DNA from 2 places in the Streptococcus sp. AS14 genome. Region 1 is predicted to be linked to the other one. Evidence: riboswitches for the same ligand, from Rfam matches in the RefSeq annotation. Region 1 holds a riboswitch; the other holds the start of a gene.
The links. Region 1 has a riboswitch for preQ1 ahead of HMPREF1150_RS04085 (nucleoside hydrolase). Riboswitches for the same ligand answer to the same signal wherever they lie in the genome.

Region 1 (23,225 bases):
GCAAAATCGTCCTAAAATAAAGATAAACTGATGACAAACTGCTCTTGGAGGATTGCCAAATCCCCCTTTGAGAAGATAATAAAATTCTACCAATCTAAGCTTTTAAGAAACTTAAACTGGCAGAATCCTTTATTTAATCGTCATCATGGTCATCATCATCGTCCGAATCATCAGTATCTGTCGTATGAGAGGAACTGTTCTGAGACGGAGTTTGAACTGTCGCTGTACTAGCTCCAGTATTCGCTCTGGTCGAGCCCGCTGCTCCCGTATTCCCTGCGCCTGCAGTAGCGCTGTTGTCAGCTGGAGTTGATGCAGCTGATGAGGATGGGCTGACTTCTTTTTCGACCGTTACCGTCTTTTCGACAATAGTATGCTGCTTGGATTTGACTAGTTTTCCATCCTTAGCATTGACAATTGTTTCATGGGCCGTTTGCCCGTGCGAGAAGCGAATCTTATAAGTGTCTTTCTCACGCGCAATCTGGAGGTCTTTAATATCCTTTTCAGAAAGAGACAGCTCTTTTAAGACGGATGCTAGTGCCTGACGCTGACTGAGTCCCTGGGGCTGTTTTTGACCCGCCACAGGTTGGCTTTGTTGAGCAGCTGGGCTTTCTAAGGCAAAGACCGAGCTAGTCAAGAGCAAAAGGAGAGGGACTGCTACTACAAAGGCAGCAGACAGAAACCTCTTAGGCAGGCGGTTATCCATAATACCGACAATCCGCCGCTTGAGATTAAACTTGTCAGAGTAAAAACAAGTCGTCAGAGCAATTGGAGTCTTCTTACTGCGGTCTATCATGGTCAAAATCGTTTCACCATAGAAAGTCCGATACTCTGTATCTCTACAGCTCAGAACATCGTAGTCACAGTACATTTCTCCTGCTTCTTGGGTTTCACGGCAGGCAAAGCGGACAACCGGATTAAACCAGTGCAGACTCTTGGCAAAAATCCCTAAGAGATTGATTAAAACATCTCGGTGTTTGTAGTGGGTCAGCTCATGCTTGAAAATCAGCTGCAGCTCTTCTTCCGTGTAGTCAAGTTCTGGAAGCACGATTAAAATATCTCTGAAACCTAGCAGCATAGGACTTTGGGACATAGGATAGTGGAGCAGACGAATCTGGCCCTTAACTCCCATCTCCTGCTGAACAGCCCGGAGCTGAGCCATTGCTTCTTCGTCCTGAAACTCCGTGCCCCAGCGCTTCAGCATCTTTCTGAAGCGAATATAAGAATAAGCGTATCTTCCTATACTAAAGACAAAGCCAATCAGCCAGATGGCAAAGAGAATCTCAAACCAAGGCAGACCGAGAAAAGCCTCCCACAGATTTGGCTGGGCAGCTTTTTCAACTGCTGGAGAAGCGCCCTGAGCACCACCTGTCTGGGTGGCAGTCACTGCTGTCTGAACTACCGAGCCTGTATTCAGCCGAATCAGGCCTGAGCCGAGCTGAGGACGGAACGGAAACAGAAAACTCAGCAATATCAGAAACCAAATAAAATACTTCACTCTGACCGAAATCTTAGTCTTAAAGGCCGTAAAAAGCAGACTAAGCAAAAGCACCAAAATGGATGTCGACAAACTGGTCAGAAGAAAAGAAAGAAGGAACTGTTTCATGCTTATCCCTCCATCCTACTTTCCTTGGTTGAGCAGACTGCGCAGCTCATCCAATTCATTTTCCGAAAAGGAGTTAGAAGAAAAGAGTGTTTTGACAAACCCGCCCATAGAACGGCCACTGTGACGCTTCAAGAAATCCGAAGCCTCAACTTCCAGATACTCATCTTCTGAGATCAAGGCTGTATACTGCCTTTCACGTCCCTTGCGGACACTTTCTAAAAAGCCCTTCTCCGTCAAGCGAGCCAAGACTGTCAGCAAAGTCTGGGGCTTCCAGTGGTTGTCTGGTCCCAGCTTTTCCATAATACGGGCAGAGGTCGTCGGAGTAGGCAGCTGCCAAATTACCTTTAAAATAGTAAATTCCCCGTCCGGCAAACGTTTAATAGATCTTTTCATCGTTCCCACGCACTTTCTAAATTAATGCTATTTCTAATTTTATTCTACACTTGTCTAATAAAAAAGTCAATCATTATATAAAAAAAGAGTGGGAAATCAATTTTCCTCACTCTATTAGAAAAATAAACTAAGCAGGGTCAGCATCGCCAGCCCTCCTTGCTTAAGCAGGATTTTGGGGTCACTGGTCACTGCACCGTAAGCTGCCACCAAGATGATATAAACCATAAAAATTCCCAGCCAAAACGAACTAGGCTGTACAAAGGCCGCAATCAAGACCAAAACAGCTATCAATCCGTTATAAACTCCTTGGTTTTTGAAAAGTGTATTGACCGACTGCTGCTCCAACTCCTCTTGCGACATACCGAAAACCCGAGCTGTCGCCGCAGAAGTCGTCGCGATGGTCTCCAAGTACAAAATATAGAAAAATTCCAAGGCAACCAAACTTGCCAAAATCAATGTAATAATAGACATTTTACCCTCCTAAAATAAATAACGAAACTTAGTATAACACAGACTGACTGGAACTGCGAAAATCTTGCTCAAAAATGGACATTATGTATAAAAATAAATACTAAAAATACTGAAGAAAAAAAGCGTAGCAGAAATCAGCAATTTCTGACTAGATGTGATACAATCTTTTTTGAAAAATGGAGGTAAATTATGTTAACCTATGATTTAATTGTCATCGGCTTTGGGAAAGCCGGTAAAACATTGGCAGCCAAAATGGCGGCTCAAGGAAAAAAAGTTGCTTTGATTGAGCGAAGCAAGGCTATGTACGGGGGAACCTGCATCAATATCGCCTGCATCCCAACCAAGACCCTGCTTGTCGCAGCTGAAAAAGGCCTGGCTTTCGACCAAGTCATGGCTGAGAAGAATGCTGTAACCAGCCGTCTCAACGGGAAGAACTATGCAGCAATCAGTGGTGCTGGTGTTGACATCATCGATGCGGAAGCTCATTTCATTTCCAATAAAGTCATTGAAATCACAGCTGGCGATGAGAAAGAGGAACTGACTGCTGAAACTATTGTCATCAATACCGGTGCCGTTTCCAATGTCCTGCCAATTTCAGGACTGACTGAGACCGAGCACGTGTATGACTCAACTAGCATTCAAAATCTGAAGGAACTTCCTAAACGTTTAGGAGTTCTGGGCGGCGGTAACATCGGACTAGAATTCGCTGGACTCTACAACAAATTGGGCAGTCAGGTGACTGTGCTGGATGCTGCTCCTGGCTTTCTTCCAAGAGTAGAGCCTTCTATCGCTGCTCTAGCTAAGCAATACATGGAAGAAGACGGAATCCAGCTCTTACAAAATGTACGTACTACTCAGGTTAAAAATGATGGTGCTGAAGTTGTCGTTGTAACAGAGGATGGAGAGTTTCGTTTTGACGCCCTGCTCTATGCTACTGGCCGCAAGCCGAATGTTGAACCACTACAGTTGGAAAATACAGATATCGAGCTGACAGAGCGCGGAGCTATCAAGGTCAACAAGCACTTGGAAACATCTGTACCTGGTGTATTTGCAGCGGGCGATGTCAATGGCGGTCTGCAGTTTACTTATATCTCACTGGATGACTTCCGTATCCTTTATAGCTATCTGGCTGGCGATGGCAGCTACACACTGGAAGACCGTAAAAATGTCCCTACCAGCATGTTCATCACACCGCCTTTGGCTCAAATCGGATTGACTGAAAAGGAAGCCAAAGAGCAAGGCCTGCCGATTGCAGTTAAAGAGATTCCAGTCGCAGCAATGCCTCGCGGACATGTCAACGCTGACTTACGCGGTGCCTTCAAGGCTGTTGTCAACACTGAAACCAAGGAAATCGTAGGAGCGACTATCTTCTCAGCAGGGGCACAGGAAATTATCAATATACTGACTGTAGCCATGGATAATAAGATTCCTTACACCTACTTGAGCAAGCAAATCTTCACCCATCCAACATTGGCTGAAAACCTCAATGATTTATTTGCAATCTAATTTTAAGCCCCTGATGGGGATTTTAAGATGTCTTCAAAACATTTGCTCACATTTCAACCCCTTTTTGTGGTACAATAATGCTAGTTTATTTTAAAAAGATTGAGGAAGATTATGTCTGAACTGTATGATATTACGATTGTCGGCGGCGGTCCAGTTGGCCTATTCGCAGCTTTTTACGCTCATCTGCGCCAAGCCAAGGTTAAAATCATTGATTCCCTGCCTCAGCTGGGCGGTCAGCCGGCCATTCTCTATCCAGAGAAGAAGATTCTGGATGTACCGGGCTTTACCAATCTAAGTGGCGAAGAACTGACTCAGCGCCTGATTGAGCAACTGGAAACTTTCCAGACTGAGATTTGCCTCAATGAAACGGTGCTGGATATCGTCAAAGCGGATGATGGCTTCACCATCACAACTTCTCAAGCACAGCATCAGACCAAAACCATTATCATCGCCATGGGAGGTGGTGCTTTCAAACCGAGAGCTTTGGAGCTAGACGATGCTGAAAACTACAGCAACCTCCACTATCATGTGTCAAGCATCAGCCAGTACGCAGGCAAAAAGGTTGTTGTTCTGGGCGGCGGCGACTCAGCAGTTGACTGGGCGCTAGCTTTTGAAAAGATTGCGGAAACCAGTCTGGTTCATCGTCGGGACAACTTCCGGGCTTTGGAGCATAGTGTAGAAGAACTCAAGGCTTCTAGTGTTGAGATTAAGACACCATTTGTACCCAGTCGATTGGTCGGCGAAAATGGCAAGATTACCCATTTGGAAATCAGCCAAGTCAAGGGAGAGGAAAGTCAGCTTCTGCCTCTGGATCATCTCTTTGTCAACTACGGTTTTAAATCCTCTGTCGGCAATCTCAAAGATTGGGGCTTGGAGCTCAACCGTCACAAGATTTTGGTAAACAGCAAGCAAGAAACTTCTGTGCCAGGTATCTATGCAGCTGGAGACTGCTGCAGCTACGAGGGGAAGATTGACCTGATTGCAACTGGGCTAGGTGAGGCACCTACTGCTGTCAACAATGCCATTAACCATATCTATCCTGAGCAAAAAGTCCAACCCAAACATTCTACAAGCCTATAAAAAAACAGCTGCCGAGCTCAAGCTCAGCAGCTTTTATAATTCATCTGCGATTTTATTGATTTTTCTCAAGCGATGATTGACACCGCTCTTAGTCAGTGGCCGGCTCAGACTATCAGCTAGCTGCTGGATGGAGTAGTCTGGATGTTGGATACGAAGCTGGGCTACCTCCTGCAGGTCTACAGGTAAACTCTCTATACCAATATTATCGCTGATTTTGGCAATATTATTGATAGTTTTCATACTGGCTGTGACCGTGCGGGCGATGTTCGCTGTCTCCGCATTATTAGCGCGGTTGAGGTCATTGCGCGCTTCCCGCATGAGCTTAAGAGACTCAAACTCAGCCATGGCTTCCATAGCCCCGATGACAATGAGAAAATCCATGATGTCTTCAGCACGCTGCAGATAAGTGACAGCCCCCTTCTTACGCTCAATGGTCTTGGCATCCAGTAGGAAACGACGCATCAAAGCAGCCAAATCCTCAGCATGATCCAGATAAACGGACAGAATTTCCAGCTGGTACTTACCTGAGTCTGGCTCCCGCATGCTGCCATTTGAGAGAAAGGCTCCCCGGAGGTAGGCTCGGCTAGCTTCGTCATCTGACAAAATGGCCTGGTCAATCCCTGCCTCGATACCAAAAAAGGAGTCAGCCAAGTGCAGATCAGATAGGATTTCTTCTACTTTCTGATCCAGAAATACTGTGTATACACGGTTCTTGCGTAGATTGGTCTTCTGATGGTGACGGATTTCTGACTTGACCTGATAGAGGTCCGACAGCAACTCATAGAGATGACGGGCAATCTTGGCATTTTCTGTTGTGACTGATAAGGTCAAACCACTGCTGGCCAAGCCCAAACTGCCAGACATCTTGATCATGGCTGACAGCTCATTTTTATCTCTGCTTGCCAGACTTAGCAATTCTTCTTTTACTTTTACTGTAAAGCTCATTTACGTACCTGTATAATCTGCATCAATTCGTCAACGACCAACTCACCATCATGGAACGCTCCGCCATTTTCTAAACGAAGAAAGTTCGAAGAAATAACGCGCGGAACCTGCTCCTGGAGTCCTTGAAAATCATGCTCCACCTGTATCAGATATTCGTCAAACTGATTACTGTCCATGTACTCGTGAGGGACATGTTCGATATTAACCAAGACTGTATCTACAAACTTCCTGCCTAGATGGCGATGCAGTACTTGGACGTGGTCGCTGTCTGAAAAATGCTCTGTTTCACCTCGCTGGGTCATGATATTGCAAACATAGGCCACTTCTGCTTTGGTATCCAAAAGAGCCTGGCCGATTTCCTCGATAACGAGATTAGGCAAGATTGAGGTAAATAGCGAACCTGGTCCCAGAACCACCATATCGCTTTCCAGGATACTTTCAACCACCTTTTTGCTAGCAGCAGGCTTCTTGTCATCATAGGTATTGGTCACATAGACCCGCTCAATCATTCCGCTCTTACTGGTCAGATTGCTTTCACCGACAACTTCCGTCCCATCTGCAAACACAGCATGCAGAGTTAGGGGAGTGTCGCTAGAAGGGTAAATTTTTCCTGTCGTATGGAAGAACTTGGTCAAAAGCTGCATGGCGTTATAGGTTGAGCCCTGCATTTCAGAAATACCGGCAATAATCAGATTGCCCAAAGGATGCCCCGCTAGAACGCCGTCTCCTTCCGCAAAGCGATACTGAAAGACCTTCTCATAGAATTTTGGCATGTCAGACATGGCTACCAGAACATTTCGAAGGTCACCTGGCGGAGTCAGCTGCTGGATGTTTTTCCGCAGCTCACCAGAACTGCCGCCATCATCTGCTACTGTGACAATGGCTGTAATCTCTACGTCCTTTTTACGCAGGCTGTCTAAAATAACTGAAATCCCTGTTCCACCGCCAATGACTGTAATTCGTGGCTTTCTCATGAGCGGTTCACCGTTTCTTTCCGACGGTTTTTGTCGCGGTGGCTGGCATTGACCGGCCAATTTTTAGCCAAATCATCTGCTAAGCGCTGAGCAAAGGCTACACTGCGGTGCTGACCACCCGTACAGCCCACAGCGATAGTCAGGATAGACTTTCCTTCCTTCTGATATCCCGGCAAAATAGGCTCAATCAAGCCTAGCAAGTTCTTGTAAAATTCTTCTGACTCGGCATGGTTCATGACATAGTCAAAGACATCCTTGTCCAAGCCTGTCTGATTGCGTAGCTCAGGCTTATAGTAGGGATTAGGCAGAAAGCGCACATCAAAAACCAAGTCTGCATCCAAAGGCAGACCGTATTTGAAACCAAAACTCATGACCTCAATGCGGAAACTATGCATGTCAGCCTGATTTGAAAATTGCTCAGAGATGGTCTTTCTGAGCTCCCGTGGTGTCAAATCTGTTGTGTCCACAACATTTTGGCTAAGATTTTTCAGAGGAGCTAAAAGTTCGCGCTCCAGTTTAATCCCATCTAAAATCCTTCCATCAGCTGCCAACGGATGGCTGCGACGCGTTTCCTTGTAACGAGCCACTAACTCCTTATCCGCCGCATCTAGGAAAAGAATCTTAAAATCAATATTCTCATTTTGCTCTAATTCATCCAAAACGTTCTGAATTTGCAAAAAGAAGGAACGGCTGCGCATATCGACAACCAGAGCCAATTTATCATTGTCAGTAGTCCCTTCGACCAGCTGCAAGAACTTCGGCACCAGAGTTGGCGGCATGTTATCAATGGTAAAATAACCTAAGTCTTCAAAAGACTGGATGGCTACGGTTTTCCCCGCCCCGCTCATTCCAGTCACAATGACAAGCTGAATTTTCTTCTCAGACATAATAATCCTTTCATCAGATAGAATCCGTCAAAGAGTGGTTTTCCCCTGCTCTTTTTTAGAGAATCTCGGCAATAACCTCAATCTCAATTTTCACATCTTTAGGCAGGCGAGCCACTTCGACTGCTGAACGAGCTGGAAATGCTTCTGTAAAGGCCGTTTTGTAAACTTCATTAAAGGCCACAAAATCATTGATATCACTCAAGAAGCAAGTAGCCTTGACTACATGGTCAAAATCTGTTCCAGCGGCTTCCAAAATGGCTGAAACATTTTTCAGTACCTGCTGGGTCTGCTCTTCAATAGTCGTCCCAACAATTTCTCCAGTCTCAGGAGACAGGGGAATCTGCCCACTCGCAAACAAAAGATTGCCCACAATTTTTCCTTGAACATAAGGTCCAATCGCTGCTGGTGCTTTATCTGTATGAATCGTTTTTGCCATAATTATCACTTCTCCTACTTATTTTTTTCATTATACCATAAAAAGATGGGGGTGACCATGTTAGTCTTACTCCCATTGACTTTTTCCTTATTTTTATTTATGATAGAAAAATAGAGAAATCAAAACCTCGGTTTTGGACTGGTTCGAAAACTTCCCAGAATAAAAAACTAAGTGCCTTTATATTGTATTTAAAATGTCTTGCGCATAGTTTTTTTGCTGTCTCCTCGATTAGGCTGACAGTTAAGAGGTTGGGACCGATTGTCTCAACCTCATTTTTATATAGGCAAAGGAGAACTCATGAAAAGAAAAATCATTATCGACTGTGACCCTGGTATAGATGATAGTCTAGCCCTAATTTATGCCATTCAACATCCCGATTTAGAAGTTGTAGCACTGACCATCGTCGCTGGAAATGTCCCAGTGGACCTTGGTGTTGAAAATGCCTTTAAAATATTAGAAAAACTGAACCGGCTAGATATACCAGTCTATGCAGGGGCAGAAAAACCTCTAGTCCGCGATTTCGTTTCAGCTCAGGATACCCACGGTATGGATGGTTTAGGCGAGAGCGAAATCAATCGAACAAGCAATTGTCAGCCCCAGCCTCAGAAAGCCTCTGAATTTCTGGCTACCTATTTCCAGAAGGCTCAGGACACTTCCCTAATCACCTTGGGACCATTGACTAATCTAGCACTGGCTATAAAGCAAAATCCCCAAATTGGAAAACATATCAAACGCTTTGTCAGCATGGGCGGCAGCTACAAATCTCATGGCAACTGCTCACCTGTAGCCGAGTATAACTACTGGTGTGACCCACACGCCGCTCAATTTGTCTATCAAAAGTTAGGCCGAAAAATCGAGATGGTGGGACTGGATGTCACACGCGCCATCGTCCTCACCCCCAATCTATTAGAGTACATGCGTTTCCTACAGCCAGAAGTAGCTGAGTTTGTCGGCCGTATCACGCGTTTCTACTGGGACTTCCACTGGGAATATGAACACATCATCGGCTGTGTTATCAATGATCCCCTGGCTATTGCTCATTTTCTGCATGAGGACCTTTGTATGGGCTTCGACTCCTATGTTGAAGTCGTAACCGAAGGCATTGCTCTTGGACAGACTGTGGTTGATGCTTATGACTTCTATCATAAACCAGCCAATGCCTATATTGCAACTCAAGTCAGTCCCTCACTCTTCTTCCAAGACTTCTTAGCTATCCTCCTGAATCAGCCTAAGGAAACGATTGCTCAAGACCTATCATCACTTTTATGAGGAAAATTTTATCATGAAAAAATCGACACCCCTTATCCTAAGCTTCTTGTCTATCTGTATCGCTCTTAACTATGTGGGAGCTAATATTGCACTTTTTCTGAAATTACCTATCTATCTAGATACCTTTGGAACGATTCTAGCTAGCTTAACCTTAGGGCCTCTTGCTGGGGCTGGCGTTGCCTTTCTCAGCGCCCTCATTGGCTGGATGACAACCGATATCTTTTCTCTCTACTACTCGCCAGTCGCTATCATCATTGCTCTTTCAGCAGCTTGGTTTTTTAAAGAAAAAGGAAGCTTAAAGCTCAGTCTTCTCTGGAAAACCCTTTTGGTAGCCCTTCCGGGTACCCTAGTAGCCTCTGCAATCACTGTCCTGCTCTTCGGAGGCATAACATCCAGCGGATCCAGCCTCATAGTCCAAGCCCTGCGGGGAATGGGAGTCAACCCCGTCCTTAGTATCGTCCTCGTCCAAATACTGACTGATTATGCAGACAAGCTTATCGTTCTAGGTGTCTGCCTAGCTACTCTCCCTCGAATAAAAGCAGTCAGTCCTAAAATCTTTGCTTAAAACAAAGATTAATTACCTTAACGAATACATCTTTAGCACAAAAAAGCAGCTGAGCAGGAATTATTCCTGCTCAGCTGCTTTTTATCTTATTCCTCTTCCGCTTTTGCTAATGCTTCTCTTTCCAGACGCAGCTTGCGTTTGGGGTTGAGTTTATTAAAGAGCTCTTCTAGCTTTTCTGCATTCCAGACATCGGCTGCAGAGACAAAGTTTCCATTTTCATCTCGGAAGGATATTGGTTTATCACCCATTGCAAGCCTCCTTAGTCAACGAATTCAAATTCAAACTTGCCGATGCGGACCAGGTCACCATCCTTGGCTCCGCGAGCACGAAGGGCTTCATCAACGCCCATACCACGAAGTTGACGGGCAAATTTCATGACTGCTTCATCGCGGTCAAAGTTGGTCATATTAAAGAGTTTCTCAAGCTTGTCACCTGACAGCACCCAAGTCGCATCATCATCACGAGAAATTTCAAAGGCTGGTGCTTCCTCGTCAAAGCCATAGTAAGCTTCTTCTTCCATTTCAGACTCATCATAGAGCAAGAACTCTGGTGTCTTATCCAGTAATTCTGCGGTCGCATCCAAGAGGGTCGCAAGTCCCTGCTTGGTCAAGCTAGAAATCGGGAAGATTTGCGGTAAGTCCGCAAACTCATCATAATTAGCTGCTAACTTCTCTTTGAATATCTTAAGATTTTCAGCGCTATCTGGCATATCCATCTTGTTGGCAACAATAATCTGCGGGCGCTCCATGAGACGAAGATTGTAGGATTCCAACTCTTTATTGATAGCCAGATAGTCCTCATAAGGGTCACGTCCCTCACTAGCTGACATATCGATGACATGCAGGATGACCCGTGTCCGCTCAATATGACGGAGAAACTGGGTTCCCAGTCCCACTCCTTGGCTAGCCCCCTCAATCAAACCCGGCAGATCTGCTACTGCAAAGGACTCTCCAGAGTGAGTGCGAACCATGCCTAGATTAGGCACGATTGTTGTAAAATGATAAGCACCAATCTTAGGCTTAGCTGCTGTAATAACACTAAGCAAAGTGGATTTCCCGACAGATGGGAATCCGACCAGACCAACGTCTGCTAGGACCTTGAGCTCCAGCAGAAGCTCTCGCTCTTGACCCGGTTCTCCGTTCTCAGAAATCTCTGGAGCAGGATTTTTAGGCGTTGCAAAGCGAATATTTCCACGACCGCCTCGGCCACCACGCGCTACGATAAATTCTTGACCATTTTCTACCAAGTCCGTCAGCACCTTGCCCGTCTCCGCATCACGAACTGTCGTCCCCTGAGGCACACGAACAATCAAGTCCTCAGCTCCACGACCATGCATTCCTTTGGTCATGCCCTTTTCACCAGACTGAGCCTTGAAGTGGCGATTGTAACGAAAGTCCATCAGGGTACGCAGGCCCTCGTCTACAACAAAAACAACATTGCCGCCACGGCCACCATCGCCACCCCAAGGGCCGCCGTTAGGAACATATTTTTCACGGCGAAAGGCCACCATGCCATCACCACCATTGCCAGCCTTAACTTGAATCTTGGCCGTATCTAAAAACATACTCATTTTTTCTATTCTCTTTTTCTAGTCTAAAAAAACGCCCTGAAGCGTTTGGATTAAAAGATTGCGCTGAGAGCAGAAGCAAAAATCGCTCCGACTGTCACGATAAGCATGATAATCACGACCAGCATCGTCAATTTTTCAAATCCTGTTTTTTTGCGTTGTCCGTTATCTCCAAAAGCCACGATAACACCTCTATCCTTTAAAAATTACTAGGTCTATTCTAACACGATTGCTCCGTTTTTTCAAATGGAAAAGCATGTAAAAAGGCTTTAAGAGAAAACTCTTAAAACCTTTGAATATTATCTAGTCTTTTTTTGAAGAAAGACATAGCTTCCAAAGCCAACTAAGATTGCCAAACCTGCAACTGACAGCCAAAGTGTCGTTTCTTGACCAGTCTTAGGCAGAACTTTTTTGTTGCCTCCTGCAGCACCTGGATCATTGGTACCGTTGTTTGAATTGTTATTTCCATTTCCTGGATTGTCTGTTCCTCCCTTTGGATTGTCGGAACTGTTACCAGGGGTATTATTTGGGTTGTTGTTTGGATTATTATTTGGGTTATTGTTAGGGTTGTTATTTGGATTGTTTGGATTGTTGTTATTTCCAGGGTTAGGTGGCTGAACTGCCTTGCCTGGATCATTACCTCTATAGGTATTTGTAAAGACTGGATCCAAATCATATTTAACAGATCCCAAAAACTCACCATTCACATCTTTAACAGTAACTGTCAGCTGAGCTTCCTTGTCATCATAGATGTAGTTAGCATCATTGCCCGGAATTTCCTTGATGCTGTAGCGGTAAGTACCAGCTGCACTATAGTTCAAGGCCTTGAAGTTGATAGATCCATCCGCTTCATTGGTCACTGTTTGAAGCAAATTACCGTTTTCATCAAAGAGACCAAAGGTAAACTGACCCTTTTCTAATTCTTTGTTAACAAGCTTTTTCTGAGCCTGAATCTTCACATCTTTTGCTAAAACTGCGCTTCCTTTACCAGAACCGTCTTCCAAGCGGACTGACTTAGTAATAGTACGCTCTGGGAAGCCTTTAGCTGTCCATGATAACTTGTTGTTAACCACATCACCCACTTTTGTACCTTCTGGTACGCGAGTAGAGTACTCGATGTACATTGGCCAGTTGTAGTTATCACCAAAGTTGATGGTAAAACCGTTAGCATCGCCATTGGCGTTTTGGGTTAGGACTGCCTTGTTAGTAAAGTTATCCAAAACAGGCAGAGTCAGCAAGTGCGCTTCATTGCGGATACCGCCTTCTACAGGAGCATAACGAACTGCACGCAGAGTACCCGGTACCAGTGTCAGACCATCACCAAAGTTGTCTGAAATTACCATGTTACGAAGCATGTCCTGTCTTGCATTCAGGATAATACGCCACTTGACAATGCTTGGATCGCTACTGTCTTGATAACCATATTTCATTTCATATTCACCAGCAGTTCCATCTTCCTTTTGGTATTGGAAAGAAAAGTCTGTCTGGCCAAATTTGAAAGCAACTGGACCTGATTCTTTAACTTTTTCGTTATTCATTCGTACATTAAAAGTCAGAGAAAGCTCTTTCTTTTGTGTATAGTTTGTGAAGTAGTTACTGAAGGTTACTGTAACCGAATGGGTCGCTGGATCAGTTTGAGCTGTACCGACTAACTCTCCCGTATGATTAACAACATCATAGACATCGAAGTTTAAGGCAGTAATCAGACTTAATTCTTCCGGAAGTTTAAAAGTCAGGGTATCCCCTTCAGCGATCGTTTGAGCCGCAGGAAATGTGAAGTTGGTTGTTACAGACAAGGTTTCATTAGTCTTAACAGTTGAGTCACTTGTTAATGGCTCACCATCCTTAGTAATGCTGGTTTGCTGACTGTATTCAGTTACTTCAGAAGCCTGAGTTCGAGCAGCAAAACCTAAACCTGTAACAATAGCTGTTAATAAGATAAGAATTTTAAAAATAATTGTATTTTTATTTTTCATCTTTTTCTCCTTTCGTAGCTTATTATACCAAGAGTATTGCAATTTATCAACATTTTGTATCAAAGTGTTTAAATATTCACACAAATGTAAAAAAACCAAGACGTTATGTCTCAGTTTCTTTACTTTTTATTACTCAATTCCAATTTCATCTCGAACAACATTGGCAATGGTATCTACATAATAATTTACTTCTTCGTCAGTCGGTGCTTCAGCCATGACCCTCAGCAGAGGCTCTGTTCCGCTCGGACGAACCAAAATCCGGCCATTACCAGCCATTTCGGCTTCCATTCTCTCAATCACCGTCTTGATAGCAGGGACTTCCATCGCCTTATCCTTCATGCTGTTTTCCACACGGATATTGACTAGTTTCTGCGGATAGATGGTTACTTCAACGGCCAATTCGGATAGTTTCTTACCTGTTTCCTGCATGACCTTGGTCAATTGCACAGCTGAAAGCTGACCGTCACCTGTCGTATTGTAGTCCATGATGATAACATGTCCAGACTGCTCACCACCAAGATTATAACCATTCTTACGCATTTCCTCTACTACATAGCGGTCACCAACTGCTGTCACAGCCTTTTGAATACCTTCGCGATCCAAAGCCTTATGGAAGCCTAGGTTGGACATGACAGTCGTAACAATGGTATTATGCGCCAGCTCGCCTTTCTCAGACAGGTACTTACCGATGATGTACATAATCTTGTCACCATCTACTAGCTCACCATTTTCATCCACTGCAATCAAGCGGTCACTATCTCCATCAAAGGCCAGACCAATCGCTGCACCAGACTCACGAACAACTTCCTGCAAAGCTTCTGGATGCGTAGAGCCAACATTCAGATTGATATTGAGGCCGTCTGGATTTTCTCCGATAATCGTCAACTGTGCGCCGAGATCCGCAAAAATCTGACGGGCGCTGGTAGAAGCCGCACCGTTGGCCGTATCTAAGGCCACATGCATTCCTTCTAGTTCCAAGCCAGTTGAAACCAAGTATTGTTGGTACTTGCGCAGTCCTTCTGGATAGTCAACCAAGTCACCTAAACCTTCGGCGCTTGGACGTGGCAAGGTGTCTTCTGCTGCGTCCAACAAAGCTTCGATTTCCAATTCACGCTCATCATCCAGCTTATAGCCGTCACCACCAAAGAATTTGATACCATTATCCAAAGCTGGATTGTGGCTGGCAGAAATCATGACTCCTGCGCTAGCTTTCTCTGACTTAACCAGATAAGCTACACCAGGCGTTGCAATGACACCCAGCTTATAAACATGAATCCCAACGGACAAAAGTCCTGCAACCAAGGCGCTTTCCAGCATTTCTCCTGAAATTCGAGTATCCCGGCCAACAAAGACCCGAGGAACTTCACTTTCGTGCTGGCTCAGAACATAACCACCAAAGCGACCGAGTTTAAAGGCCAATTCCGGCGTTAATTCCACATTTGCTTCTCCGCGAACACCATCGGTTCCAAAGTATTTACCCATTATAAATAGTTTCCTTTCATAAGACCTGGATGTAAAGATTTAGGCTGCAAGCAAGGCAGACCGCTTTAATCCAAGTTTATTTTCAAAATTTTATTTAGTTTTTATTTGATGAGCTCGTATTTGAGCTACTGTTAGAGGAGGACGAGCCTGAGCTGTCTGCTGTTTTAGTGTTGACACGCATAGTCGTTTCAAATGGTGTCACCACGCTTGGCATGACATTTCCCTGACCATCCACAGCCTGCAGCGGTACTGTCCCGCTATAGTTACCAGTGATAATGACATTGGTCGGGAGAATGGCCACGACAGACTCTATCTTAGACAGGGTCTCCTCGTCACTGGTAACTGTAGCTTCCTTATTTTCCAAGGTCACACCACTGATAGACACATTTTCAGCCACCTGGCTGTCTGTAATGAGGTAGCGAACTTCAACCTTCTTGCTGGCCTTTTTACCAATCTTAACAGAAATCTTCTGCGGAGTGACTGTAGCAGTCAGACCGCTCGGTAGGTTTTCCACTTTTAGCGGAATCTCTACTGTGCCTTCTGTAGCCTTGGAAAGATCAGCAACGACTCTAAATTTTCGAGTGCTTTCCTGCATTTCACTGGCTAGATTGACCCGGTTGGAGCCTGTCAGAGCGACGGAAACTTCAGAAGTGAAACCGCTGATAAAGTAATTCTCACTGTCATATTTGATGTCAATCGGCACATTGGAAACCGTATTGGTATAAGTTTCAGATGTGACCTGTCGAACTCCAGTATTGTTTTGATAACTGCTGGAGGTTGCATAGACAAAAAGCACTAGGGCAAAGAAAAACGAAGAGATGATATAAAGAATTTTTTTACGTTTTTTCATTTCTTCCATCCTCCCATGAAGCGTTTTTTCAAACCCGCTGGCTTGTCCTGCTCTGATAAGAAGACCTTTCTCAGCTCTGTCTCAAACTCATCCAAAGTCAAATCATGCTTGAAAATCCCATTGTGTGTGGTGGAAATACCGCCTGTTTCTTCTGAAACAACAAAAGTAAACGCATCGGATACTTCAGACAGGCCAATAGCTGCGCGGTGCCGGGTTCCAAACTCCTTAGAGATACCACTGCTTTCTGTCAGAGGCAGGTAGGCACAGGAAGCCGCAATCTTATTGTTTTTTATGATGACAGCTCCATCATGCAATGGCGTATTGGGGATAAAAATGTTGATTAGCAGCTCTCCAGACACATCTGCATCCAAAGGAATCCCTGTTGCAATGTACTCCTGCAAGGTGCGGGTTCCCTGAATGGCCACCAAAGCCCCGATTTTCCGCGGACTCATATAGGCAACAGACTTGACAAAGGCCTGAACCATTTTTTCTTCGTTACTGATGGGCGTCGCAGAAAAGATATCCGTTGCTCGGCCAAGCTTTTCCAATCCTGCCCGAATCTCAGGCGAGAAAATCACCACGGCCGCAATGACCCCGTAAGTGATGACCTGATTAATCAACCAAGAAATGGTGGTAAAGCCGATGATATTGGCAAAAAACTGTGCCAAGATAAAGAAGAGCACCCCACGGACCAGAATCATAATCTTGGTACCAGCAATGGCCTTGATTAGATAATATAGAATCCATGCGACGATAACGACGTCAATAATATTAATTACAATCCTCCAGGGGTCAGAAAACAAACTGGCCCAATATTGGAGATTGGTTAGTTGTTGAAAATTCATACTTAGACTTCCTACTCCTCTACAAGCAAAATCAAACAGCTGTAGCAACAAATCGAACTTATTAAACCTAGTATCAGCCTGATTTTATCTTGTAATAAGAGTTTACTCAATTAACTTCTCTCTTTTTATTTTACAGTGGGTCTTAATGCTTAAAGACTTACCAACCCATTATATCACGTTTGTCAATATTTTTCTGTAACCTTCTTTACTTTTTTATGATAAAATATTTCTTATGAAGATAAATACAGCATTGGGCCTCTTGGCAGGCAAGTCCTCCCACTTTGTTCTCAGCAAAATGGGGCGTGGATCGACTCTGCCAGGGAAAGTTGCCCTGACATTTGATAAAAATATTTTACAAAACCTAGCGAAGAACTATGAGGTCGTGGTTATTACCGGAACCAATGGTAAAACTCTGACTACAGCTCTGACGGTAGGCATTCTCAAGGAAGCCTTCGGACAAGTGGTGACCAATCCCAGCGGTGCCAATATGATCACTGGGATTACGACAACCTTCCTGACTGCTAAAAAAGGCAAATCTGGCAAACATATCGCTGTGCTGGAAATAGATGAAGCCAGCCTATCTCGGATTTGTGATTATATCAAGCCTAGCCTCTTCGTTTTTACCAATATTTTCCGAGACCAAATGGATCGCTATGGCGAGATCTACACGACCTACCAGATGATTCTGGATGCTGCAGCTAAAGTGCCTGAAGCAACTGTACTGATGAATGGTGACAGCCCCCTCTTTAACTCCGTAAGCCTGAAGAATCCTGTACGCTACTATGGATTTGATACCGAGAAAGGCCAAGCTCAGCTGGCTCACTACAATACAGAGGGCATTCTCTGTCCCAAGTGCGAGCATATCCTCAAATACGAGCTCAACACTTATGCCAATCTGGGGGCTTATATCTGTGAGGACTGCGGCTTCAAGCGTCCTAAGCTTGACTACAGCCTGACCGCTCTCAAAACACTTGAGCATAACCGCTCGGCCTTTACCATTGATGGTCAAGACTATCAAATCAATATCGGCGGTCTTTATAATATCTACAATGCCTTGGCCGCTGTATCAGTGGCTCAGTTCTTTGGCGTTGAGCCGGCTACTATCAAGGCTGGCTTTGACAAGAGCCGTGCTGTCTTTGGCCGTCAGGAAACTTTTAAAATCGGCGATAAGGAATGTACCTTAGTCTTGATTAAAAATCCGGTCGGAGCCACCCAAGCTTTAGATATGATTGGACTTGCACCATTTGACTTTAGCTTGTCTGTCTTACTCAATGCCAACTATGCGGACGGCATTGACACCAGCTGGATCTGGGATGCTGACTTTGAGAAGATTTTAGAGATGGAGATTCCTCATGTCATTGCAGGTGGTGTGCGCCACTCTGAGATTGCTCGTCGTTTGCGGGTAACGGGCTATCCAGCAAATCAGATTACTGAAGTCAAAGATTTGGAAGCAGTTTTTAAGACCATTGAGCAGCAAGAAACCAAGCATGCCTATATCTTAGCAACTTATACTGCCATGCTGGAATTCCGCGAGCTACTGGCAGAGCGTCAAGTGGTCAGAAAGGAGATGAACTAATGGTTTACAGATCCCTCACTTCTCCTGAAAACAAGGATTACCGTTACGATATTAAAATTGCCCATCTCTATGGCAATCTCATGAATACCTACGGCGACAACGGCAATGTTCTCATGCTCAAGTATGTGGCTGAAAAGCTAGGTACTAGAGTTGAAGTCGATATCGTCTCTCTAGAAGATGACTTTGACAAGGACAGCTACGACATCGTCTTCTTTGGCGGAGGTCAAGACTATGAGCAAACGATTGTGGCTCGTGACTTGCCGTCTAAAAAAGAAGCTTTGGAAAGTTTTATCAATGAAAATGGCGTTGTGCTAGCTATCTGCGGTGGTTTCCAACTCTTAGGCCAATACTATATAGAAGCTTCTGGCCGACGAATCGAAGGTCTGGGCATCATGGGTCACTATACCCTCAACCAGACCAATAATCGCTATATCGGTGACATCAAGATTCATAACGAAGAATTCGATGAAACCTACTACGGCTTTGAAAATCACCAAGGACGGACTTTCCTCGCTGACGATGAAAAACCTCTGGGCAAAGTCGTCTATGGAAATGGCAACAACCAAGAGGATGGTTGCGAAGGCGTTCATTATAAAAATGTCTTTGGCTCCTACTTTCACGGCCCTATCTTGTCCCGCAATGCGAACTTGGCCTACCGTCTGGTGACCACTGCTCTGAAAAACAAGTATGGCTCAGATATTGAACTGGCGGCTTATGAAGATATCCTAGCCCAAGAAATCCCAGAAGAATATGGAGATATCAAGAGCAAGGCAGAGTTTGAATAGATAAACAGGAGAATCACTATGAAAGAAAAATTGCACTATATCCTGCTTTTAATTACCGTTCTATTAGTTGCTGGTATTTCCTTGGCCAATATGCAGAGTGTCAATGTTAGCTTTATCCTATTTAGCTTCAAACTTCCCTTAATCATATTGATTTTGGTCTCAGTGCTCCTAGGCTCTGTCACGACCTTTCTCATCAGCATGCTAAAAAACTTCTCGCTGAAAAAAGAGCTTAAGAAAACCAAAGAAGCACTTAAAAATTCCCATACAGAAAACTAGGTTGGAAATTATTCCAGCCTAGTTTTTTTGTATTTTCTTTTTATGAAATTTTATTGTATCTATTCTTTCTATATCTTTCAACAGCCATAAACCATCTAACCATATTGTTTTGCCATAATAACAGAACTGCTGCAGCTGGTAAAATACCCATAAAGCTTAAAGTGATAATCTCACTGCCGATAGGTGTTCCTATCATATTAAAAACTAGAATAGATATGACTAAAATTGGACCAATCAGTCCCATTAAAGCCATAAATACTGTGAAAATCCAAGCGAATATCTTCTTGCCAAGAGTAACCTTCTTATCGCCAAAATTACCCCAAATAAGATTAGTATCAACTGCCCGTCTAAAATTTTCTTTACTGGTTGGCTGTGCCAACTTAACATTCTTATAAAGGGCTCGCTCTACTATGACCAGCAAAAGAGTACCTTCCAGAAACCAAACAATTAGAAAATAAACCAAAGTACCATAGCCATAGACACCACCAAACAATCGTGTCTCAGGAAAAAGCTGCATCGCACCACTAAAAGCAATCAGAAATGATGTAATTAAAATGATTTGTTTTCGATTGCCACGCGATGCCTCTGTATTCAATAGTTTACTTTTAGGAGCTGCTAAGGGATCTCTCGGCTTTTCTACATTTACATAAATAGCCTGACCATCACTTTCCCCTATATAAATAACTTTCCTAAAAAACATCCTTCATCCTTTCCTCTCTATATACCAACAATTAAAACAAGTCAGGTTGATATAGTTCTCAGCATTTTCTTTTCTTCCTCTTTTTAAACTGATAATAAATAAAACTCCCCGTAGCATCCAAGACAATCGTATAGCCAAAAATTCTAATAAACCATATTAGCCAAATCGGACTATTTTCAGCATCTATATGCAATAATTGCAAACAAGCAATAATACCAAGAAATAGAATAACCTCTGTAATCAAACGGGGCTTAGTCTTTTTGAAATCTAAAGTTTTTAAAAAACTCTGATTATATAATTCTTCTGGTACTTCTTCCCAGTAAGTCTTATCTTTCGCTCTCAACTTAAGTAAATATCCGACTTCGACAATGAGTCTCGAGAAAGCTGATATAAACACTAGATTACCAAAAATACCTAATATTTGCTTAGAATAACCGGATATCCAACCAACCATCATTCCCCCAAGCAAGGTAGCTCCTAGAATTATCCAGATAGAGGGTTTACTATAGACACTCAAAGCAGCAACATAGTTGGCATTAGTCCGTTGCTCGGAAAAGCCTGTTTCTAATTGTTTCTTTAGCCATCTTACATTATAAAGGATTAAACCCAAAAATAGAATCAGAGAACTAAGCCCAAAAATAATGGTATATATAAAAGAATTTCTCAATAAATTATTAGTGAGTACAACAATAACATAATCCGTTAAAACTAATGACAGAAGTAATCCATTAATCATTGCAAAAAGCATGGCTGTGCCAAAAAATTGATGCCTATAAATCAATTTTTGATTGAAAGAAATAACTTGACATATCAGCATAAAAAGAAGGTATACGCAAAAAAATAGGAATATAAGATTAGAAAAGGGATTCAATTTGAGTTGATCTTTTATAAAATAATACACATGCGACAAGGCAATACTTAAGGCAAATATACCGGACCAGGCCAAGCCAAGCATCCCAACAGAAGCTCGTGTCGCACCTAGTGATTGAAAGTAGTTCTTGTTTAATTCTTCTGGTCCTAAAACTATATTTTTTTCACTCATTTTCTACCTCAAAAAATTTGGCCTTTGTATCTCTAAAAGCATTTTTTTAATTCTGCTAGACATACAGACATTACATGGTTTGATCTCAACTGGTTTATGACAACCGAACCAATTGGTAAAATAGGGTTATTATTTTCCATTTTCATTCTCCAATTCATAATTTAATTTATCTAAAATTTTATTATTTATAACAGTTTTGACTATGCCATTCCATATAATATTTGGAACCAAAGAAAGTAGTATAGCAAGTACAACTAATTTTATTATAAACTCTATAATTGTACTTGGCATAAAATAAAACCAATAAACAAAAGGAATAACTGCAAAGACAATAAACAAAACTACTAAGATGTTTGCAAGATAAGGTGTTTTTATCTGTTTCAAAACATCATTATGTTTTAAAGTTATATCGTGTATAACTTCAAAATATTCTTTCTGGACAGTACTACTAGGAGCTTCAATCAAAGGATAAGTATTTCTAATTGAAACCATCCATAGTTCAAAAAGTATAAAAAACCAAATTCCTAAGATCATCGGCAATAGAAAAGAAAAAAAGCCGAACTCTTTTTGAGGAACAATGTAATTATCAGAATAACCAGCGATAAAAGCCATAATCGGGACAATCAATAATGGCGAAGACATCCAAGTTAATCTGCTAATTTTCTTAGCTATGTTTTGGTGATTCCCTATGCTTTCCTTATCTAGCTTTCTCCAAACAACATCTCCTGATAAAAAATAGTACTCTGCAGCTAAGCCTGTTCCTTTTAAATTGGTTCCCATCCCATTATCAACAGCAAATAATAATCTTATCTTTTTCACAATGGACAACTCCATATTAGCTTTTTAGACTTAATATTTCGATCTAGTTCTTTATTGACATCACTTCCTAAAGGTAATAATTTTTTATTCATTTTCTTCTCCATTCTCTTGTGTTGTTTCTTCTTCTAGCTTGCCACTTTTGACCAGCTTTTTATAATATCGTTTGCTGTACCATTCTCGGTCTGAAATCTTTAAGTAGGATTTATACTCTTCTGGGTACTTGTGGATATAATAGGCTTGAAAAATATGCACATTCATCATAAAAGCTATAAAATAACCGCTAATGACAAACCAAACCACCAAAAATAATCCAAAAATATAAAAATACCAAAGGACCGGAAGTTGATTCATTAGATGATAGACCAGTGATACCGGAAAGAGAACTACCATCGTTCCGACTGTAATCATCATCACTTTCTTAAGAATTGACTTTTCTTCTTCATCGTTCAGTCTCCTTTTCAGATTCTGGATACTATTCATAATAATACAGAAAAAGAGAATAATTCCCAACACAAGCTGAAACCAGAATCCCACCACTGTATAAGAGTCGTAAGCTACCGCACTGGCAAAATAAAACACTGATATAAAAGCACAAACTGACATTGAAAAATAAAAAGGAAAATAGGTCCAAAGCTGACTGTTCAAGCGTTTCTTGGGCAAAAAAACAGGGATAGAACCAAAAAGGAAAGTTAGATAGAAAACTATACTGATTGGTCGCATTATTTGCCCAATTGTGTGAAACAAAGAAACTGATTGATGAGAAAGATAGTGTACTTCTCCACTTTGACCTACACTACTTGGTGAAGCAATTAATAGAAAGTAAACCATAATTCCAAAAAAGATAAATATTCAAAACACGACCGTAAACAGCCGATTGATCATCCCCATATGAATAGGATTTGGCATACCGGCGGTTAAGACAAACTTTCCGTTTGTTACGATTTTCTTACTTCGTTCAAAGTCTGCACCGAAAATACTAATTTTTTTCATTTTTAATCTCCAAATTTCATCTAGCAGAAATCCTATTATCCTTGAGAATCTTCCATTTGAGGATAGACAACAAATTGTGTCACAAAACAGCAACTGTCGCAACAACTACTCCTCGCTTCGCTAAAGATATAGCACTTGCCTTCTGCGATTCGACTGTTTTACCTAACACCTAGTTACACGTTTCGCTC
Region 2 (5,904 bases), on a different contig from region 1:
GTCCCTGCTCCGATAAGGATAGGAGCGAGTGTTCCTCCGCTCAGGACACTCCCTGCGATAATGGCACCCACTGCTATAATTTTACCACCAATTTCAACCCACTGCAACCAGCCTTTGTTGTCCTCCTTCCAAGTCGAGCGCGCCCGCTCGTACTCGCCGACTTGCGTCGGAAACATAGCTTCCATGAGCTGTTGGTCGCTCAAGCCCTTGAGCTTTTCGTAATTCTCATGATCTTCTTTCTCAATCTTCGCCAAGCCTTCTTTTGCCAGCTTGAGCTTAGCATCGTAGAGTTCCTTGGCGGCGGGTATCGGGGTTTTGTCGCTATTGACAATATCCGAAATACTGTAGTGTTCCGTGGTGGTGTACTCTATCGCAGTCCCGTACTCATCGTAAGTCGTGTTGGTTTTCGTATAAGTCAAATACTTACTCTTATACTGGTTTTTCCCTTCGTTGACCTTATTGAGACTCTCCAAAGCATTATCCAAGCCCTCAAAGAATTTCCCGTCAATATTTTGGACGATTTCCTTGTGGACTTTCTTAGAGGCATCCAAGCGATGAAGAGCATGGTGCTCCGCATCTTCAAAAGGACCGACGGGCATGTCACGCCCCAAAGTCGCTTCTCCCGTTGCCACATAGAGATGAGCTAAGCCCTCAGAATTGACCTTATTTGACACTTCATCAATATCGCGTAGCAAGTCCTTTACGCAGTTGATGTTGCTGTGAAACCAACCCGTCTTAGAGCCTTCTTTAAAGTCAGGTTCATTCGTATAATATTTAGCCATTGTAACTCCTCTCTATCAGGCTCCACCAGTACCGATGATAATATCAGAAGACTTGGTCCCCTTCATATTCTTGTGAATTTCACCATTCTCGTCTTGAATAGATTTTTTCAGCTTGTCAACAGAGCCCTTAGGATCGTCTTTTATCCCCTGCTTGTCCTCAGCAGAAGTCTCGGAGCTATATAAAATACTGTTGGCGATGTCCATAGCCAGTATCTTATCAGTATCAATAAATTCGCTATAGGTGGTCTGTGTGTGCTTAAATATGACCTCGGTCAAAGTCTGAAAAGTCTGCGCTTTCGTGACAAATCGAATCAGCTGATTCTCATTTCCAACCATACGATTATGCACTTCTCCCTTTGAAGTGAGCGCAGGCAAGCCGTCAACTCCTTCTTTTAATTTCGTACTCAGCTGGGTTGCTGAAGTGACCATAGTTCGGATATGGAGCAAAAGCTGTTCCTGCTGCGTTAGGTCAATACTAATTTTGTCTGCCATATTACACCCTCACTTTCAAATCGTGGATAATCTCATCTCGTAATTCCTCACCGTCCATCGAGCGAATGCGTTCATGCGCCACATCAAACTCATACAAGCCCGATGGCGCCTCCAAAAAGAGACTGTCTTTCAGCAGCTCCTTGCGCCGAAATGTCTGCAAACGAATGGCTTCATTGTCGGCATAGTAAGCCTGTAAGCGAAAAGCCGAAAAAGGTTCCCAGCTGTAGTAAGCGTAGTTCTTGCGCTTCTCTTCCAAGTCCTTCAAAATCGGATGAATGTCTTTCAAATGCGCCAGAAAAACCAGGCTATGCAAAGTTTCAATCACATATTGATTATCGCCAATCTGCTTGATGACCGTCGTCGTCCACTTGTTGCTGTCGGTTTCCTGCGCGCAGAAATAATTGCTGTCCACCTGACAATGGTAAATCGCCTTGTGATAACGCTCCAGAAAAGCGCCGTAATAAGCGCACTCTTCCGTCGGCTCGTTATCAATCACCAAGCCCATTTTCCCCAAGTCCTCGTAGCCTTTTTCTAAAACCTGGCGCAGATTTTCCAAGCGAGTTTTTCCCTCTTCGCTAGGCAGGGGCAGAAAGAAGAGGTCATCCGAATAATCGTTAAACATGTGTAAGGCGTAAATCGCCTCCAAAGTAAAAGTCTTCATCCGTTGTCAATCTCCTTTTTTACATTGGCTTGGGAAGTTGAATTGAGCAGGGTTTCCAGCCCCTCAACAGCCGTTTTCAGCTCCTTCACGCTAGAAGAAAAATCACCTTGGTACTGTTTGAGAAAATCCTTCAGCCCCAGATATTGCTCCTTAGCCTTTCCGCTCCAGAGGCTCTCACTGCTTTCCATAGCGGAGATATTAGAAGGAATGGTTGTCTCTATCAAAGTCACGGCTGCTTTTAGATTTTCCAACACCGCAGCAATATTGCTACTTTCGTATTGTACCGTCTCAGCCGTATAACGGTCTTGAATATCATTGATATTTGTATTCATTTATACACACTCCTCCTTAATTACCACATTCTTTCGAAAGGATTCCATTTTCCTTCATTGTATTCAGATTTAGCACTATCAATCTGACTGTCAAGGCTACTGATTTTCGATTCTAAAAGATTGTGCAGATTGACGAATGACTGATTGGCGTCACGAACATAGTCGCGGTATTTTTTCATCGTTTTGACATCTTCTTTGAGATGTTCAGAAAGATTGCTGATGTAATGATAGCCCTCTTCACCGTCTACAATGCCGATGATTTTTTCACAATAATCGATAAAATTGTTCATATCATCCAGACTACGCATATGACTCAAACTATGCGACCGAATACTATTTCGCACCCGCTCATATTTTCTCTTTTCACCGCTCAGGTTTTCTACCCTGCTTTTCAATTCTTCATCACTTGCCATACTCTTCTCCTTCCTTAATTACGATACTGTTGGATAATCTCGTAGATTTCCTTTTTTTCTTTCTCTGCCATGCCCGACTGATAGCTTTTCACAAAGACAAAAGCCACAACTACGAGCGCTGGAAGAAGCATCAGATATCGCTTTTTCCGCATAGACATAGGCACCACGACCTCTTTGGTCTTAACAGCGTTAAATTCTGGGTGCTCTTTTTCTATTTGATTTTTTGCCATAAATAGAGGAAAAGCCCCGACAAACCAAATAGGGAGCATAATAATCGTGAGAATAGAAAAATACCTATTGTAGGACGGTAAATCATTATATAGTAATATAATGACACCCGCCACTCCAATAAGGTATGCAAGTCCCCACCAAAGAAGCCAATGATAGGCCTCTTTTTTGATTATCAAATACTCCCTAAGCTGCTCATTTTGTTCCATACAGAACCTCCTTGCGTTGTTTTTTTGGTCTCCCCTACCAAGAAGTTTAATGAGACTAATCTTAGTCTAAATGTACACTTCTAGCATACCATGAAGTAAAAAAATATGCAAATGCTTCCAATCTGTCTATTTACACACATCAGAGCCACAAAAAGCCTATTTTGTCAAATCAATACTTTTTGTAATCTGGTTAATAAGGATAGCTCCAACAATCAAAGAAGCAAATTCTCCAATGGCTGTTGTAAACCAAGTCAGAAAGAATGGCAAGCCTTGCAAGAAATGTAATTCTGCAGCAATGGTCACCATCGAAATAGAGAAGAAAATCGCAAAATAGAAGTGATCCAAACGAATCAAGCCTTTAATCAGATATTGATTCTTATAGCGATTGAAGAGGTAGACTCCCAGTGACAGGAAGACTAAGGTTGACCCACCGCCGACGAAGACATCAACGATTCCAAAACTATAGAGATTAGCAATCATACAACCAATGGTGACTCCCATGATATATTTTCGGTTATAAAATGCCATAAAGTTCATCATTTCAGAAATTCTGAACTGATAGGCCCCATAACTAATAGCATTTAAAGGGGGCGTAATCGTAAGAGCTACATAAATAGCAGCAACAATGGCAATCTGAGCCAAATCACGAACTCTCAGTTTTTCTTGTTTCATGTTTTCTCCTTTAGCGGCTTTACCGCGTATAATATGCTTGGCGAAAGAAGTTAAGCGCCAAGGGTTGCCTCGCATAAGAGGAGCATCATTAGTTGATTGCCCCACAGATTTGGCAACCCAACTAGTATAGCATAAATCCTAGAAATATGATAGACTATCTTTATGAAAACTTTAATCAAAAAATTCTTTGACAATGAGGTTCTGTCCTACCTCTTCTTTGGTGTGGCAGCTACCCTTGTTTATATGACTACTCGTCTCCTTATCTTCGCTCTTACAGGACAGACATTATTTGCGACCATTACTGCTAATGTCACAGCAGTACTTTTTGCCTTTATCACAAATGATACCATTGTCTTTAAACAGCAGCGCAAAGGTTGGCAAAAACGACTTCTTAAATTTGCTCTGGCTCGTTCTGGCACTCTTTTGCTGGATATTGTTCTTGCAAAATTATTAGTAGATACTTACCCTAATATTATCGGGCAATTTGTCAACAATAACCGCAATCTTATCAACTCTATCGAGTCACTTTTTTCTCAAGTACTTATTATTGTTCTCAACTATGTTTTCAGTAAACTCTTCATCTTTGAAAACAAGAAAAAATAACAACGAATCAGTCTATTTCACCCTATAAAAGCAAATCTGGACCAGATAATTCTGATCCAGATTTTTATAGTCTTAAATTTCCAAGCTTGGATTGTCAAGCGTCAGATGAGTGATTTCACCCTTGACACCAAAATAGTCCTCAATCAGAGTCTGGAGTTCTGTCATGGCTGCTTGTGCACGCGCTGCTTGCTCTCCATTGATGGCCTCAATGACCAAGATGGCATCCTTGGTCGCTTCTGTCAGCATAGTTCGTTGGGCTTCTCGCCAGTTAAGGCAACGGCAGACAGCCCCTTCTTCATCATAGTAGATGATTTCTTCTGGCAGAGCCGGCGCGTCACTCTCAGCTCCCAGCGGGAAAAAGGCTTCGCCACCCTTTGCTTTTCCTAGACGTAAATCTCCAACAATCTTATCCAAATCCTCACCGCCACATGGAACCGCATAAGACAGCGAGACACTGTTGTAGATATCGACCAAAGGATTGATTGGATGAAATTCCCGCCCCTGACTAACCCGCTTGAGCAGGGCTTCGATAGAGGATCGTGCTCCTTTCTTGGTCTTGAATTTGCTGAAAGCCTGCCGCCACTCCTGAATGACTTCATTTTGAGTGAAGTTCTCATCTAAGATAAAGTCCTCAGCTCGTTTCGCTCCCTTATCCAGCAGGGATTTGAAATATGGGTCCTTACTTTCATCCACACTATTATCCAGTCCCTTGACCACTAAAACACTAATCTGACCTTCCGGAAATACTTGCCAAAATTCATGTTCAACTGTAACTTTCATGATGCACCTCTTTAATCTTAATAGTTTCTTTTTTGTCCTTTTTTGACGGCTTCCCAGTCACCTGTGATGTTTTCACGCACTCGGATCAGCATTTTCTCCAAGGCTTGAACTTCCGCTTGAGAAAAGCCCTGCAGGGAAGTCTCTTCAGAATAGTCATTCTCAGCTAGGATCAAAGGATAAAGTTTTTCTCCTTTTTCCGTCACAAACCATTCCTTGTTCTTCTTGTTGCCCTTGGCTGCCTTCTGCTGGACCAAGCCCTTGGCCTCTAGCTTCTTGACAGAGCGGGCAATCGTTGAGCGATCCACCTTGAGAAGCTCCGACAGCTCCTCTTGGATGATCCCTGGATTCTCCGCGATTCGCACCAAATAAAGGTATTGACCTCTTGCTAGCTCTATATCACGAAACTCAATATTAGCAATGGAATCCAAAGCTCGAGCAATAATCCCAATTTCCCGCAATACTGACATATCCCCTCCTTTAATTTTTATTTGACTCTATTATAACACATTTTATTGCAAATGCAATAAAATTAACCGAAAAGAAAAAGAAGAAAATCCTCTTTAAATTGAAAAATGCAAGAATTTAACAAAGGTTTTATCTTCTAGTATTTTTCTACTGTTCCTCTGTTTTTTTCAACACAATATGATTTAAAACACTAATATATTGTCCATTCTCAGCTTCAATACTGATATCCACAGAAAATTCTCCATATCCTCTATTAGTTAAAGTAAT

Region 2: another riboswitch for preQ1. It lies ahead of HMPREF1150_RS09295 (QueT transporter family protein); the one in region 1 lies ahead of HMPREF1150_RS04085 (nucleoside hydrolase).

The regions. Positions count from the first base shown of each region.
Region 1 is NZ_ALKI01000014.1:28,129-51,353, reverse strand. Features, by position in the region: gene HMPREF1150_RS04040 (M56 family metallopeptidase) at 134-1,603, opposite strand; gene HMPREF1150_RS04045 (BlaI/MecI/CopY family transcriptional regulator) at 1,619-1,996, opposite strand; gene HMPREF1150_RS04050 (DUF1304 domain-containing protein) at 2,111-2,467, opposite strand; gene HMPREF1150_RS04055 (FAD-containing oxidoreductase) at 2,657-3,973, shown strand; gene HMPREF1150_RS04060 (NAD(P)/FAD-dependent oxidoreductase) at 4,085-5,053, shown strand; gene whiA (DNA-binding protein WhiA) at 5,087-5,998, opposite strand; gene HMPREF1150_RS04070 (YvcK family protein) at 5,995-6,972, opposite strand; gene rapZ (RNase adapter RapZ) at 6,969-7,859, opposite strand; gene HMPREF1150_RS04080 (RidA family protein) at 7,915-8,295, opposite strand; PreQ1 riboswitch class I at 8,428-8,472, shown strand; gene HMPREF1150_RS04085 (nucleoside hydrolase) at 8,593-9,564, shown strand; gene HMPREF1150_RS04090 (ECF transporter S component) at 9,578-10,129, shown strand; gene HMPREF1150_RS04095 (hypothetical protein) at 10,216-10,377, opposite strand; gene obgE (GTPase ObgE) at 10,389-11,699, opposite strand; gene HMPREF1150_RS11755 (DUF4044 domain-containing protein) at 11,750-11,878, opposite strand; gene HMPREF1150_RS04105 (Ig-like domain-containing protein) at 11,996-13,735, opposite strand; gene glmM (phosphoglucosamine mutase) at 13,802-15,154, opposite strand; gene HMPREF1150_RS04115 (YbbR-like domain-containing protein) at 15,249-16,013, opposite strand; gene cdaA (diadenylate cyclase CdaA) at 16,001-16,849, opposite strand; gene murT (lipid II isoglutaminyl synthase subunit MurT) at 17,082-18,425, shown strand; gene gatD (lipid II isoglutaminyl synthase subunit GatD) at 18,425-19,210, shown strand; gene HMPREF1150_RS04135 (LapA family protein) at 19,229-19,486, shown strand; gene HMPREF1150_RS04140 (hypothetical protein) at 19,527-20,186, opposite strand; gene HMPREF1150_RS04145 (hypothetical protein) at 20,245-21,141, opposite strand; gene HMPREF1150_RS04150 (hypothetical protein) at 21,358-22,062, opposite strand; partial or broken gene HMPREF1150_RS0111240 (beta-carotene 15,15'-monooxygenase) at 22,132-23,037, opposite strand; gene HMPREF1150_RS04155 (hypothetical protein) at 23,207-23,225, opposite strand, start outside.
Region 2 is NZ_ALKI01000007.1:311-6,214, forward strand. Features, by position in the region: partial or broken gene HMPREF1150_RS09325 (hypothetical protein) at 1-782, opposite strand, end outside; gene HMPREF1150_RS09320 (hypothetical protein) at 798-1,274, opposite strand; gene HMPREF1150_RS09315 (hypothetical protein) at 1,276-1,935, opposite strand; gene HMPREF1150_RS09310 (hypothetical protein) at 1,932-2,267, opposite strand; gene HMPREF1150_RS09305 (hypothetical protein) at 2,288-2,680, opposite strand; gene HMPREF1150_RS09300 (hypothetical protein) at 2,695-3,117, opposite strand; gene HMPREF1150_RS09295 (QueT transporter family protein) at 3,274-3,789, opposite strand; PreQ1 riboswitch class II at 3,787-3,923, opposite strand; gene HMPREF1150_RS09290 (GtrA family protein) at 3,952-4,392, shown strand; gene HMPREF1150_RS09285 (B3/4 domain-containing protein) at 4,465-5,172, opposite strand; gene HMPREF1150_RS09280 (MarR family winged helix-turn-helix transcriptional regulator) at 5,190-5,639, opposite strand.